DNA from 2 places in the Pseudomonas sp. 8(2025) genome. Region 2 is predicted to be linked to the other one. Evidence: riboswitches for the same ligand, from Rfam matches in the RefSeq annotation. Region 2 holds a riboswitch; the other holds the start of a gene.
The links. Region 2 has a riboswitch for cobalamin ahead of ACUXVH_RS27085 (TonB-dependent receptor plug domain-containing protein). Riboswitches for the same ligand answer to the same signal wherever they lie in the genome.
Positions count from the first base shown of each region.

Region 1: linked by a shared signal. The riboswitch ahead of cobO (cob(I)yrinic acid a,c-diamide adenosyltransferase) and the one ahead of ACUXVH_RS27085 (TonB-dependent receptor plug domain-containing protein) in region 2 are both predicted to bind cobalamin.

Region 1 is NZ_JBQOIE010000019.1:23,380-30,532, forward strand. Features, by position in the region: gene ACUXVH_RS27450 (cobyric acid synthase) at 1-181, opposite strand, end outside; gene cobD (threonine-phosphate decarboxylase CobD) at 178-1,170, opposite strand; gene cbiB (adenosylcobinamide-phosphate synthase CbiB) at 1,163-2,071, opposite strand; gene bluB (5,6-dimethylbenzimidazole synthase) at 2,068-2,718, opposite strand; gene ACUXVH_RS27470 (cobyrinate a,c-diamide synthase) at 2,711-4,051, opposite strand; gene cobO (cob(I)yrinic acid a,c-diamide adenosyltransferase) at 4,062-4,673, opposite strand; cobalamin riboswitch at 4,755-4,987, opposite strand; gene ACUXVH_RS27480 (hypothetical protein) at 5,159-5,740, shown strand; gene ACUXVH_RS27485 (PQQ-dependent sugar dehydrogenase) at 5,811-7,130, shown strand; gene ACUXVH_RS27490 (class I SAM-dependent methyltransferase) at 7,133-7,153, opposite strand, start outside.
Region 2 is NZ_JBQOIE010000018.1:55,228-62,380, reverse strand. Features, by position in the region: gene ACUXVH_RS27100 (diguanylate cyclase) at 1-566, shown strand, start outside; gene ACUXVH_RS27095 (ABC transporter substrate-binding protein) at 663-1,580, opposite strand; gene ACUXVH_RS27090 ((2Fe-2S) ferredoxin domain-containing protein) at 1,573-2,325, opposite strand; gene ACUXVH_RS27085 (TonB-dependent receptor plug domain-containing protein) at 2,337-4,262, opposite strand; cobalamin riboswitch at 4,415-4,618, opposite strand; gene ACUXVH_RS27080 (arginine N-succinyltransferase) at 4,835-5,908, opposite strand; gene ACUXVH_RS27075 (arginine N-succinyltransferase) at 5,958-6,974, opposite strand; gene ACUXVH_RS27070 (APC family permease) at 7,147-7,153, opposite strand, start outside.

The sequences.
Region 1 (7,153 bases), on a different contig from region 2:
GGACGGCCTGGGCCCTGCCGATCTCGCCGCCATCGGCAGTCACCGCACTGTTGAGGGCCATGTTCTGGGGCTTGAACGGCACCACGCTGAGACCCTGGCGCCGCAGCCAACGGCACAGGGCCGTCACCAGGGTGCTCTTGCCGGCATCCGAGGTGGTGCCTTGAACCATCAGAGTGCTCATGGATATTCCTTGCGATAGGCCTGCAGCGCCTGTTCCAGGCGATCCCAATCGGCCTCCTCGGCGGGCAGGCCGAAGCGCAGGCTGCTGTTATGAGTGAACAGGCGCAGGAGAATGCCGCGGCGCGCCATGAAGTGATAAAGCGATTCGGCCTCGGCACTGATCAGCCACTGAAACAGCGCGCAACCGCCCTGGGGCTTGAGACCATGGCGCTCGAGGACTTCAACCAAACGCTCGCTCGCCGCTTCGCTGCGCAACCTTTGCCGGGCGTGCCCCTGGGTATCGCGCAGGCAGGCCTGCCCCACCACCCGGGTCGGCCCGCTGACTGCCCAGGGTCCGACCTGCTCCGCCAGCAGTTTGAGCAGCCGGCGCTCGGCCAGGACAAAACCCAGGCGTACTCCGGCCAGGCCAAAGAACTTGCCGAACGAACGCAACACAATCAGCCCCACCTGATGGGCGTGGCGAGCCAGGCTCAGGTGCGGGGTGTTGTCCATGAAGGCTTCGTCCACCACCAGCCAGCCGCCGCGCTGAGCCAGGCGCGCGTGCCAGTCCAGCAGGCGCTCCGGGGTCAGGCTCAGGCCGGTAGGGTTGTTCGGGTTGACCACCACCAGCACATCGAGGCTGTCGAGGAAGAAATCCACTTCCTGCTCCAGCACTTCGCGTACCCGGTAGCCGCTGCGGCGCCAGGCTTCGGCGTGCTCGGCATAACAGGGCGACAGCACACCGACCTTGCCCGCTCGACGCAAGCGCGGCAGCAACTGGATTACTGCCTGGGAGCCGGCCACCGGCAGCACTTCACTGGCGCCGTAGTATTCGCGGGCCGCCTGTTCCAGTCCGTCATCGGTTTCCGGCAGGCGCGCCCAGGCACGCAGCGCAATGGGCGGCAGGGGAAACGGCCAGGGCGCCAACCCGCTGGACAAGTCCAGCCAGGCATCTTCGGCAATCCCGTATTGCTCGGCCGCCTTGCGCAGTCGTCCGCCGTGCTCAAGCATAGAATTCAGCCCCCAGGCAAAGAATCAGCAGCCACAGCCAGACACCCCGCTGCACCAGCTGCCAGCCACGATCAATGGAACCGGCACTGGCCGGCTCGCCTTCACCCAGTTGCGGGCGCTGATGCAGCTCACCGTGATAAATCGCTGCGCCACCCAGCTCCACTCCCAGGGCGCCCGCCCCGGCCGCCATCACCGGGCCAGCATTCGGGCTGTCCCAGGTCGGGCCCTGGCGGTGCCAGCACTTGAGTGCCAGCCGGGTCTTGCCCAGCAAGGCGTAAGTCAGGGCCACCAGGCGCGCGGGAATGTAATTGAGCAGGTCGTCAATCTTCGCCGCAGCCCAGCCAAAACGTTCGAAGCGCTCGTTGCGGTAGCCCCACATCGCATCCAGGGTATTGCTCAGACGGTAGAGCACCACCCCGGGCGCGCCGGCCACGGCAAACCAGAACAGCGCAGCGAACACCGCATCGCTGCCGTTTTCCAGCACCGATTCGGTGGCCGCGCGGGCCACTTCGGTGGCGTCCAGCTCGCTAGTCTGGCGACTCACCAGAAACCCCACCCGGCGGCGTGCTTCTTCCAGATCGTCACTGCGCAACGCCTGGGCCACCGGCTCCACATGCTCGCCGAGGCTGCGCAGGCCCAAGGCGCAGTACAACGCCAGGATTTCCACCAGCCAGCCGACGTAGGGCAACCAGGACAGCGCTGTGGCCACCAGGGTCAGGGGCACCACCGCCAGCACCCAGGCGGTGACGCCATGGCTGCGCCAGCCACGGCCGGCGGAGTTGAAACGTTGCTCGATACGATCGGCCACACGGCCGAACGCCACCAGCGGATGCCAGCGCCTGGGTTCGCCCAGCAGCGCATCCAGCGCGACCCCGGCGACACTCAGCAAGGCCACACTCATTGACTCACTCCCCAGTAATTCTCATACAACAACTCACTCAGCGGCCGCGGTTGCGCCCAGCCTTCCAGTGCCAGCATCGGCGCCGGGTAGAATTCGGAGACCGGGCCCAGGCACAGCACGGCCACGGGCTTGGCACCTGCCGGCAGCCCCAGCAGATCGGCCAGGGCCTGAGGATCGAACAAAGACACCCACCCCATTCCCAGGCCTTCGCTGCGGGCCGCCAGCCACAGGTTCTGGATGGCGCAGGACAGGGACGCCAGGTCCATCTCCGGCAGGGTCCGACGGCCGAAGATGTGTCGTTCGCGGTCATCCATCAAGGCGGCCACCAGCACCTCGGCACAATCGCTGATGCCTTCGACCTTGAGCTTCATGAACTCGTCGGAACGCTCACCCAGGGCTTGGGCGGTGCGCACCCGCTCCGCCTCCACCAACTGCTGGATGTGCTTGCGCAACAGGCGGTCGCTGATGCGAATAAAACGCCAGGGCTGCATCAGCCCGACACTGGGCGCCTGATGCGCTGCTTCCAGCAAGCGCCGCAGCACTGCCGGCTCGACACTGCCACCCGCGAAATGACGCATGTCGCGGCGCTCGGCGATGGCCCGGTAGACCCCCTCGCGCTGCGCCTCAGAGAACCCCTGCTCACTCACCCGCCACGCCCTCGGCTAAAACCGGCTGAACAGGCGCGCCCGGCGCAAACAACGCCGCCACCGCCGCCGGATTGGACGGGAAATAGAAGTGCACATAAGAGGCCGTCATCCGCCCCTGGCGATACACCGCTTCCGCGCCGCGCCCGCCGTTGGGGCTGAGCCCACGGGCGATGGGCAGCAGCTCGGTGCTGGTCAGGGAATGGTGATAGGTGTGGCCGCGCAGACTGCCTTCGGGCAAATCCACCGCTTGCAAGGCCAGTGCCGCCAGGCGCTTCTGCATTACCGCATCTCCGGGCAGCAGGCCCAGGAGCTCGGCACGCTGGCCTTCGACATCGGTCAGGGAGTCCAGCAGGTAGAGCATGCCGCCGCACTCGGCGAGCAGCGGCTTGCCGGCCGCGTGATGGGCACGAATGGCCTGCAGCATGCTGCTGTTGCGGGCCAGGGCCTGATGGTGCAATTCGGGATAGCCGCCGGGCAGGTACAGGCTGTCCGCGTCGGGCAGCTGGGTATCGTGGATCGGCGAGAAGAAGCTCAACTGCGCCCCCATGGCTCGCAACAGATCGAGGCTGGCGCCATAGGTGAAGGCAAACGCCTCGTCCCGCGCCACGGCAATCCGCACGCCCTTGAGCAGTGGCGTGCAAGCCACCGGCGTGGGTGCAGCAAAACTCACCGCTGGCGGCAGTTCCACCTGGCAACTGCTGGCCAGGGCCTCGGCGGCGGCATCCAGGCGCAGGTCCAGATCATTCAGCTCGCTGGCCTGCACCAGCCCCAGATGGCGGCTGGGCAGCTCGATATCGGTTTCCCGGGACAAGGCGCCATACCAGCGCAAGCCTTCCGTCAGGCTGCCTTCCAGCAACTGCGCATGGCGCAGGGTACCAACCCGGTTGGCCAGCACCCCGGCAAACGGCAGGTCCGGCTGGTAGCGCGCCAGGCCCAGAGCCAGGGCGCCGAAGGTCTGGGCCATGGCGGTGCCATCGATCACCCCCAGCACCGGCACGCCGAAATGCCGCGCCAGATCGGCGCTGGAAGGGGTGCCATCGAACAGGCCCATGACCCCTTCGATCAGAATCAGGTCGGCCTCTCCCGCCGCCTCCCAGAGCAGACGGCGGCTTTCCTGCTCGCCCACCATCCACATGTCCAACTGGTACACCGCGGCACCACTGGCGCGCTCAAGAATCATCGGGTCGAGGAAATCCGGGCCGCACTTGAAGACCCGGACCTTGCGCCCCCGGTTGCGGTGCAAGCGGGCCAGGGCCGCGGTCACCGTGGTCTTGCCCTGGCCGGAAGCCGGTGCGGCGATCAACACTGCCGGGCAATGACGAACATCAGTCATGAATTCACGCTCACAGCTCGACACCTTTCTGCGCCTTGATCCCGGCCTGGAAGGCGTGCTTGACCATGCCCATCTCGGTCACGGTATCGGCCAGCTCGATCATCTCCGGCTTGGCGCCGCGACCGGTCACTACCACATGCTGCATGGGCGGACGTGCCTGCAGGTCACTGAGCACCTGATCCAGGTCCAGGTAGCCGTGCTTGAGGGCAATGTTCAGCTCGTCGAGCACCACCAGGCCAATATCCGGGTTGCTCAGCAACTCCCTGGAAACCGCCCAGGCGGCTTCAGCCGCAGCGATATCGCGCTGGCGATCCTGGGTTTCCCAGGTAAAGCCTTCGCCCATCACGTGAAAGCGCACCTGCTCGGGGAAACGCCGGAAGAACAGTTCTTCGCCGGTGCTGTTACGCCCCTTGATGAACTGCACCACGCCACACTGCATGCCGTGGCCCATGGACCGCGCCAGCATGCCGAAGGCCGAGCTGCTCTTGCCCTTGCCGTTGCCGGTCAATACCAGCAGCAGGCCGCATTCGTTGGGCGAGTTGGCAATGCGTTCATCGATCACGGCTTTTTTGCGCAACATGCGCGCCAGATGGCGCTCGTCACGATCGGGGGATTCACTCATGGGGCAGCTCTCCGTTGGGGCTGGGGAACGGGGGGCAGGGAAAAGGAACAGACGGCGCTAGCCTGGCATCGCCCACCGTGATGCCGTTGGATGGATCAGGCCGGTCTCCGGGCTCATGAGCGGCATGGCTGCCGGACTGCGCGCCTTCCCGTGTCATTGACACAGTGGCGTCAGGCGCAGTCTTGACTCATCTACCGTTGCGGGGGCAGCGCCGGAATCGTCGTCGGCTCCATCACTGGAACAGACCCTGACCGGCTTCCCTGTTTCACTCTGTCGGCCACCGGCCACAGAGCACCTGAAACAAGTCGCGAAGGTTAGAGGGTTGGGGGTGGAGCGTCAATTAAAGCCGGCCGTCGCCCCCGGCACAAAACTGCACTGCATCAATAAACTGACGCCAATCTTGTGCCACACTCAGAGCAATGATATCAAATAGCCACTTTTCAGCGCCCCAGGCGCCAACCACACAACAATAAGGGGTGAGTTCGATGCAAGGCATGATCATCAGCAATCCGAAGCTGGAATTCCTGCGCCCGATGCTGGAACGCTGGTTCGATTGCATCGATCGCTACAACGCGGTTCGCGGCGATAACGAAACGCCCTACTGGTTCGACGAGCAGGCCAATCTCGGGCTGCTCAGCGCGGCGGCCTGGATGGCCGAGATGGTCAGCCTGGAACACAGCCCCAGCAGGAAACAGCAGGAAGAAGGTGCGCGCAACGCCCGCACCGACCTGTACCTGGCCACCAAGGAAGAGCGCGCCTACATCCACGCCACCCAGCGCTGGCCAAGGGTCAACAGCCTGAACCTGACCCAGGCACTGCTGGACGTTGCCCAGGATGCAAGAAAGATCAGCTACGCCAGCGACCTGAGACTGGGTTGCCTGTTCGTTGCCCCACAAAAATCCCAGCACAGCGCTACCCCGGAAGAGCTCCAGGACATGCTCGACGAACTGCAGAAAGAGCACTGTTGCGCCGTGGCCTGGTACTTCCCCTACGCCTATCGCAAGCTGCACAACGAGGCCGGCCACTACCACCCGGGCGTCGCCGTGCTCTTCAAGGAGGCCCGCTGATCGGGCGGAACCATCGACTGGCTATGCTTCTCTATGACTACGACGTCCGTGCACTCATAGGGAAATTCGCATGCTCAAGCTTCAGCACAGCCTACTGATCGCCATCGCCGCCGGCCTCGCCGCCTGCGGCGAAACTTCCAGCCTGCAGGTGTCCGACGGCACCGGCCCCAACCCCAAGCTGCCGGAACCCAACCCGACGTTGATCCCCACGGTCAACATCGCCCCCGCCATCGGCTGGCCGCAAGGTGCAAAACCCCAGGCCGCGGCCGGCACCCAGGTCAAGGCTTTCGCCGAGAACCTCGACCATCCACGCTGGCTCTACGTCCTGCCCAATGGCGATGTGCTGGTGGCGGAAACCAACGCCCCGCCCAAACCGGATGACAGCCAGGGCATTCGCGGCTGGATCGCCGGCAAGATCATGGGCCGTGCCGGGGCGGCCGTGCCCAGCGCCAACCGCATCACCCTGCTAAGGGACCAGGATCACGATGGTGTGGCGGAGACCCGCACAGTGTTTCTGGAGAACCTCAATTCGCCCTTTGGCATGACCCTGGTGGGCAATGACCTGTATGTGGCCGATACCGACAAGCTACTGCGCTTTCCCTACCAGAGCGGCGACACCCAGATCAGCGCAGCCGCCACCAAGGTGGTCGACCTGCCCGGCGGCACCCTCAACCATCACTGGACCAAGAACGTCATCGCCAGCAAGGACGGCAGCAAGCTCTACGTCACCGTGGGCTCCAACAGTAACGTCGGCGAAAACGGCCTGGACAAGGAGCAAGGCCGAGCGGCGATCTGGGAGGTGGACCGTGAAAGCGGCCAGCACCGCCTGTTCGCCACCGGCCTGCGCAACCCCAATGGCCTGGCCTGGGAGCCGGCCAGCGGCGCACTCTGGACCGCAGTCAACGAGCGGGACGAAATCGGCAGCGACCTGGTGCCGGACTACATCACCTCGGTCAAGGATGGCGCGTTCTATGGCTGGCCCTTCAGCTACTACGGGCAACATGTGGATGTACGGGTCAAGCCGCAGAACCTCGACCTGGTGGCCAAGGCCATCGCCCCGGACTACGCGGTAGGCCCGCACACCGCGTCGCTGGGGCTGACCTTCGCCGACGGCAGCAAGCTCCCCGCCCCCTTCACCGAAGGCGCCTTCATCGGCCAGCACGGTTCCTGGAATCGCAAGCCTCATAGCGGCTACAAGGTGGTTTTCGTGCCATTCAGCGCCGGCAAGCCCAATGGAGCGCCGATCGATGTGCTTAGCGGCTTTCTCAATGCCGACGAGAAAGCCATGGGACGCCCGGTCGGAGTGGTGATCGACCAGCAAGGCGGGTTATTGGTGGCCGACGATGTGGGCAACAAGATCTGGCGAGTCTCCGCCGCCAAAGCCCCCTAGGCTCAACGCTTGCGGCACAGCGT
Region 2 (7,153 bases):
CGGTGACCCTGGGCCGGCACAAGCGCGAGCTGCTGGCCCTGAGCCGCACCGACAGCCTGACCGGGCTGCTCAACCATGGCGCCTGGAAGGACCAGTTGGAGATCGAGTTCCAACGCTGCAAGCGCCAGGCCCATGGTGGCGCCATCGCCCTGATCGACATCGACCACTTCAAGGCCATCAATGACACCTACGGCCATGTGGCCGGGGATGTGGTGCTGCGCCAGTTGAGCAAGCTGCTGCGCCAGAACCTGCGGGTCAGCGACCAGGCCGGACGTTATGGCGGCGACGAGTTCTGCGTGATCCTGCCGGACGTGCCCCTGGCTCATGCCGCCGAACTGATGGAGGCCCTGCGCGGTCGTTTTGGGGCCCTGGGCTATGAACAGAGCCCGGCGCTGCAGGTCAGCCTGAGCATCGGCCTGGCGGCCTTCAACCCCCTGCACGACGACGCCATGGGCTGGCTCAACGATGCCGACCAGGCCCTGTATGCGGCCAAGACCTGCGGCCGCAACAACGTCACCTGCCACCCGCCGGAGCAGCCGTCCAGGCGTTTGCTCAACTCCCTGTAGCCGCTGTTCCTTGTGTCCCGCGAAGGCGTCTGTGGGTACGCCGAGGGATCGGGGGTGTTCCCTTCGCCGGCAAGCCGGCTCCTACGGGGGTGGGGGTCAGTCGTGGGTGGGGTGCAGGCGCCGGGCCAGTTCCAGGGCGGTGCGGCCGCTGGCGATGCCCGGCACCAGTCGGGCGAAGGGGATGTCGATCAGTCGGTCTTCGCGCACCGCGCGCAATCGCGACAGCACAGGGTCGCTGTGCAGCAGCTGGCGTTTGCGCCGGGCGGGCGACCACAGGGCGTCGGCCAGGAGCATGGCGTCGGGGTCGTTGGCCAGCAGGGTCTCGCTGTCCACGGTCAGGCGCGGGCGGTCGATGGCGGCAAAGCTGTTGCGCGCACCGGCCGCTTGCAGCAGCACGCCGACAAACCCGCGCTGGCCCTGGCTGGCCAGGCCGTTGACTTCGCTGTCCAGGTAGAACACCGAAGGCGTCGGGCGCTCGTGGTACAGGGCCGCGGCGGCCTCCAGGTCGGCATCCATCTGGCCCACCAGTTGCTGCGCGCGGGCCTCCTGGCGCAGCAGCCGGCCCAGGGTCAGCAGGTCGCGGCGGATATGCCCGAAGTAGTCCTGGTCATGCCCGGCGCAGGCCGATTCCAGCAGGTAGCTGCCCACACCTATGGCTTCCAGGCGTTGCCGGGAGCTGAAGTTTTCCGGGAAGGCCGAGGCGAAGCCGCCCACCACCAGGTCGGGTTTCAGGCTGTAGAGCACTTCTGCCGACGGGTACTGGCGAGCGATGACCGGCACGCCGTGGTAAAGCCCTTCGGCCTGGGCCTGGCCATCGTCGTCCAGATAGGCGACGCCGATCATCGACGGCCCGGCACCCAGGGCCAGCAGCAGGTCGGCGCTGTGCTGGTTGAGGGCGACGATGCGCTGGGGCGGGCCATCCACCGTCCAGGTCCGGCCACAGTTCTGGTAGCTGTGTGCCAGGGCTGGCAGGGCCGCCAGCCACAGCAGCAGGCCGAGCAGTCTGCTAGGCATCCGCCGTTCCTCCGTAGGGCGCGGGAATCCGTAGATCCGCCACCGGTTCGCCCTGGACCAGGTGCTGCTGCACCAGGCGCAGCACCTCGCCGTCATCGCGCACCCGGTACCAGCAGCCGTCCGGGTGCACGGTGAGTACCGGCCCCAGGTTGCACGGGAACTGGCAGGCGGTGCGGGTCAGCAGCACGCCACCGGGCGTCTCCATGTGCTCCAGGCGCAGCAGTTCGCGGCGCAGGATCTTCCACAGCGCCAGGGCGCCGCGCCGCACGCAGCGCGGGCCGGTGCACAGGAACACCTGGCGGGCATGGGGCGGCACCCGCGACCAGTCCGGGTCGCTCTGCACCGCGTTGACGTTGTCGCAGGCCAGGTGGCGCTCGCGCTGGCCGATGCTGGCGCAGGCCAGGGCCGCGTCCAGCCCGCGCCGGCCCAGGGCCTGGGCGGTGATCCACAGCCGCGGTGCCTGGGGGTGGGCCTGGGCCAGGCGCCCCAGCTCATCGCGCAGCCAGTCCAGGTAGGCACTGTCGGAGCTGGGTTCCAGGTCCACCACCAGCAGCTTCGCGCCGTCCTCGGGCAGGGCTTCGCCCAGCGCCGCCCAGAGGCTGTCGAAGCCGTCCAGGGTGTCGATCACCCGGGTGTCGGCGCCGTCGCCGCGCAGGGCCTGGAGCTCCTTGCGAAAGGCTTCGCCGAGGGCGCCGCCGTGCAGGCCGGGGCCGACGAACAGCACCCGTTGATAGTTCTCATGCATGTCGGTCGGCCTCAGAAGCGGTAGGTGTAGCGCACTTCGGTGGTGAAGGGGCGCCCCAGGTTGTCCACCGAGGGCGAGGTGCTGGTCATGCTGGTGCTGTAGTCGCGGTCGAACAGGTTCTCCACCAGCAGGCTCAGGCGGTGCTGCTGGGCCGTATCCAGGTAGCGATAGGCATCGACGTCGACCACCGAATAGTGGCCGTAGTCGACGTTCTTCGGGCTGTCGATCTGGCCGATGTAGCGGACCGCGCCACCCACGCCCCACATCCGGTCCGGGGCTTCGAAGCCCAGCCGCGAACGGGCGAAGAAACCGGGGATGTTGCTCAGGGTCACGCCGTTGCGCGACTCCACCAGGTTGCGGGTCATGTCCGCCTGCAGGGTCCATTGCGGGCTGAACTGCCAGCGCCCGTCGAGTTCGATGCCGCGCACCTTGATCCGGCCCTGGCCGTTGCTCCAGACATCGTTGGCGTCGAGGGTGATCAGGTCGTCGATCTTGCGGTGGAAGGCGCTGACGCTGGCGTTGAATTCGCCGGCCAGCAGGCTGCCCTTGTAGTCCAGGCCGAGCTCGGCATTGAGGCTCTTTTCCGGCTTGAGGTCGGGGTTGCCTTTTTCGTAGTCCTCGTTGGCGTACAGCTGCTCGGCGTTGGGCAGCTTGAAGGCGCTGCCGTACTGGCCGCGCAGTTGCCAGTGGGGCGTCAGGTCGTAGAGCGAGGTGAGCATGCCCACGGTGGCGCTTTCGCCGCCGCTGATTTTCTCGTGGCGCACGCCCAGGCTCGGGTGCCAGTCGGGCAGGGCGTCGAACACCGGGCGCAGCTGGGTGTACAGGGCATTGGCCTGGGCCTGCTTGTTGTCGATCTTGAGCACGTCGTCCTGGCCCTTGAACCACTGGTTGTCGGTGCCCAATACCAGCACGTGGCCGCCGTCCAGCTCGGCCTTGCCCTCGGCCTGCAGGCCCCAGTCGGTGAAGCCCCAGTAGTCGTTGTGGTTGCGCACCTTGAGGCTGGCGTCGTCGAGGCTGTCGATCCTGGTGTAGCGGGTGTCCCAGTCGTTGACATGGCCCTTGACGAAGTAGCTGAAGCCTTCGCCCAGGCGCTGCTCGAAGGTCGCGGTGGCGATCTGCTGGATGCGGTCGTTGGTGGTTTTCCGGTTGTTCACCGGGCGGGCGAAATCCAGGTTGGCGTCGCTGTACTGGTAGAACAGTTCCAGCCGCGAAGCGTCGCCAAGGCCCTGGATCGCCTTGGCGCCGAAGGTGGTCACTTCATAGCTGCGTTTCTTGTCCCGGGTGTTGGCGTTGTAGGCGCTGTTGCGAAATGGCTGGTAGCCATCGGAGACGTTGTGGCTGACATAGGCCAACAGCCCCAGCTCGCCCAGGCCGTTGCTGAGGATTTGCTCGGTGCGGGCGTCGCCGCTCCTGCCCATGAAACTGTCCAGGCCCAGGTTGACCTCGCCGGAGACGTCGCGGGTCTGCGGGCTGCGGGTGACGATGTTGATCACCCCGGACACCGCTTGTGTACCGAACAGCAGGCTCTGGCCACCCTTGAGCACCTCGATGCGCTCGATGGCGTTGGCCGGCAGGGTATCCAGGTACAGGCCGCCGTACAGGCGGTTGTTCAGGCGCACGCCTTCCAGCAGGATCAGGGTGTCGTCGTTGCGCCCGCCCAGCAGGGAATAGGTGCCGTAGTCGAAGGGGCCATTCTTGGGCGCCACATACAGCCCCGGCACGTACATCTGCAGGACCCGGGTGATGTCGCTGCTGGGGCCGGCGCGTTCGATCTGCTGGCGGTCGATGATCTCCACCTTGCTGCCGTACCGGGCCATTTCGGCCACCGTGGTGGACTCCACCGAGGGGGCGGAAACAAATTGCCGGTCCAGCGTCAGGGGGCTGTCGTCCGCCAGCAGCAGGGGGCTGAACAGGCAGCCGAGCAGGGCGCCGCTCATGGTGCGGCCAGGTGCACGCCAGTCGCGTGCAAGGAAAGCGTCAGGTGTTGTCATTGTTGGTCTTCTCGAAAGTGTCTTCGGGAAGCACGCAGGAGAGGGTATCGGCCACGGGCACGCGACCATACCGGCCCATGCCCGCCCACCGCAGGATTGCCAAACAGACGTCACAGGCCGGTCTCCGGGCTTGCGAGTCTGGCGGCATTCGCCTTCCCATACCTTGGGTACAGTGGCCTGTTGAATGCAGCACTCGCTTACCGTTGCGGGGGCAGCACCGGACTTGCCCGAAAAGGGGCGCACCGGTTTCCCGTTTCACCTCCTGCACGGCGGCAGGAGGCACCTGAAACTGGGCGGCATATGAACATCCGCCCCGGCGTTCGTCAACGTTGCGCCTGCCGCCAGGTGTTACCGGATTCATCGCCCTGACGCCTCTGTAGCCGCTGCCGAGCCCGCGAGGCTGCGCAAAGGCCCGCAGGGCCTTGCTTGGCAGTCTCATGTCGAGCACCTCAGCGGTCTTGAGATTTCGCGCCCCTGCGGGCCGTTCTTTCGAACGCGGCCCGAGCCTGCGGCAGCGGCTACAGGAGCAGGGCGCTTTGCGGGGCCAGGTGCCGCTGTGCGTGCAGGGCCGTGCGTGACTCGCAGGCCAGCAGCGGCACCGCCCGTACCGAGTCGCCCGGCTGCAGTTGCAGGCGCTTGGCGGTCAGCCGGTCCACCAGTAGGCAACCCGAAACCAGGCGCCCGGGGGCGGCGGTGATGCGGCAGCTTTCCAGGCGCCGGTTGTGAATCAGCCACACCGGCGCCTGTGCATCCGGAGTGCCCACCAGCAGGGGCAGGGTCTGGCTTTCGCGCACGCTGCGGATCTTCGCCACCTCGGCCTCGATCAGCGGCCCGCCATCGAAGATGTCGATGCAGCCCTGATGGCTGAAGCCTTCGTCGCGCAGGATGCTCACCGCCTGTTCGGTGCTGGCGTGGGCCTGGCCGATGGCGGCCTGCGCCTGGGGGCTGAGCAGGCAGGTGTACAGCGGCTGGCGCGGCATCAGTTCGGCGATGAAGGATTTGCTGCCGTGGCTGGACAGGCGATTGGCCTGCTGGAAACCCATCTTGAAGAAGTGCCGCCCCAGGCTGTCCCAGAACGGCGAGCGGCCCTGGCTGTCGAGCTGGCCGCGCAGTTCGGCCACCAGCTTGTCGCCGAACAGCCGGGGGAATTCGGCGACAAACAGCAGGCGCGCGGTGGACAGCAGGCGGCCGGTGTAGCCCTGGCGGTGATCGCGGCGCAGGAACAGCGAGCACAGCAGCGACTGCCCGGTCATCTCGTTGCACAGGAACAGGGTCGGGATGTGCTTTTCGATGCCCAGCACCGGGGCGCTGCCGTGGGTGGTGCCGACCCGGTAGTTGTAGCAGGGCTCGCGCAGGCCGATGGCGCCGCTCAGGCCGCAGACCCCGATCACCTGCTGCTCGTCATCTTCCATGACGAACAGGTAGTCGGCATCGGCCCGCTCCACCTGGTTGGCGAAGGCTCGCTGCGCCCAGCGCACCCGATGGGCCAGGCGCTCGGGGTCGGTGGACAGGTTGTTCAGTTCGCGACAGCTGCCTTCGAGCAGGCTCAAGACCGCCGGCAGATCGGTGACGCGGATCGGACGGACGATCATTGGCGGGCTCCTGGCAATGACGCCGGGCAGGGGGGCAACAGGGGCCGGTTCATAAGGCAACGCTCCGTACCGGCTCGCCCGGCGCCAGTTGCAGGGCCTGGAACATGGCCGGGTCGAGGCCGATTTCAGCGCCCGGGGCGGTGTCCAGCGCCGCGACTATGGCGCGAAAGCCCTGCAGCCGCTCGTTGCTCAGCAACCACTGCTGGCCCTGGCCGCTCTGGGGGCTGGGGTAACTGGTGGCGACCCGGCTCTGGGCGATCGAGCGCAGTTGGTGGCTGCGCCCCTGAAGTGTCGGCCCGGCATCGAACAGGTCGACGTACTGGGTCGGCGCGAAGCCTTCGTCGATCAGGATCTGGCAGGCCTCCCGGGCATCCGGGTGAACCTGGCCGATGCAGTCCTGGGCCGCCTGCGCCAGCATCGGGATGTACAGCGGGTACTGGGGCATCAGTTCGGCGAGAAAGCCGCGGCCCTGCAGGGCGCACAGGCGCTCGGCCTCGACATAGGGCAGGTCGAAGAAGTGCTGGCCCACGGCTTGCCAGAACGGCGACTCGCCGTTGGCGTCGCTGTAGCCGACGATCTCGCTGATGCAGCTGTCGGCGAAGCGCTGGGGGTGGGCGGCGATGAACAGCAACCGCCCGCGGGAGGTGAGCTGGGCCAGTGGCGTGCCGCCCAGCGGCGGGTCGACATGGAAGCTGCGCAGCAGGGTCTGTTCGCTGAGGTCGTGGCACAGCGACAGGGTGGGCACCCCGTGCTGGATGTTCAGCTCCCGGGAACTGCTGATGAACGGGCGGTTGCGCAGGCTGTAGAACGGGCTGGCAAAACCGGCAGTGGCGAGGATGTCCGAGCAGCCGCGCAACTGGCCGCTGTCGAGGTCCTCGAGCACCAGGAAATAGTTCTCCGGGCCCTGGCTGGCCTCGCTCTTGGCGAAGGAGGCCTGGGAATCGAGGATCTTGTCCCGCAGGCAGGTTTCGTCATCCACCAGGGAGGTCACGCCCAGCAGGCGTTCGCGGGCCAGGCGCCGCAGTTGGGGCAGATCGGATAACGCCACCGGACGCAAGGCCAGCATGGGTGTACTCCTGTATCAAGGGCCGCTTGCCCCGGGGGGCAGGCACTGGCCAGACATCACTGTCGGTTACCACGCAGTTCCATGGCCGCGGCATCCGGCGGCCAGTCCCCGGGCCGCTCTTGCTGGCAGCGCCGGGGTTGGCGCGACGCCCTGGGGCGCCGCGCGGGTGCAACTAGTGC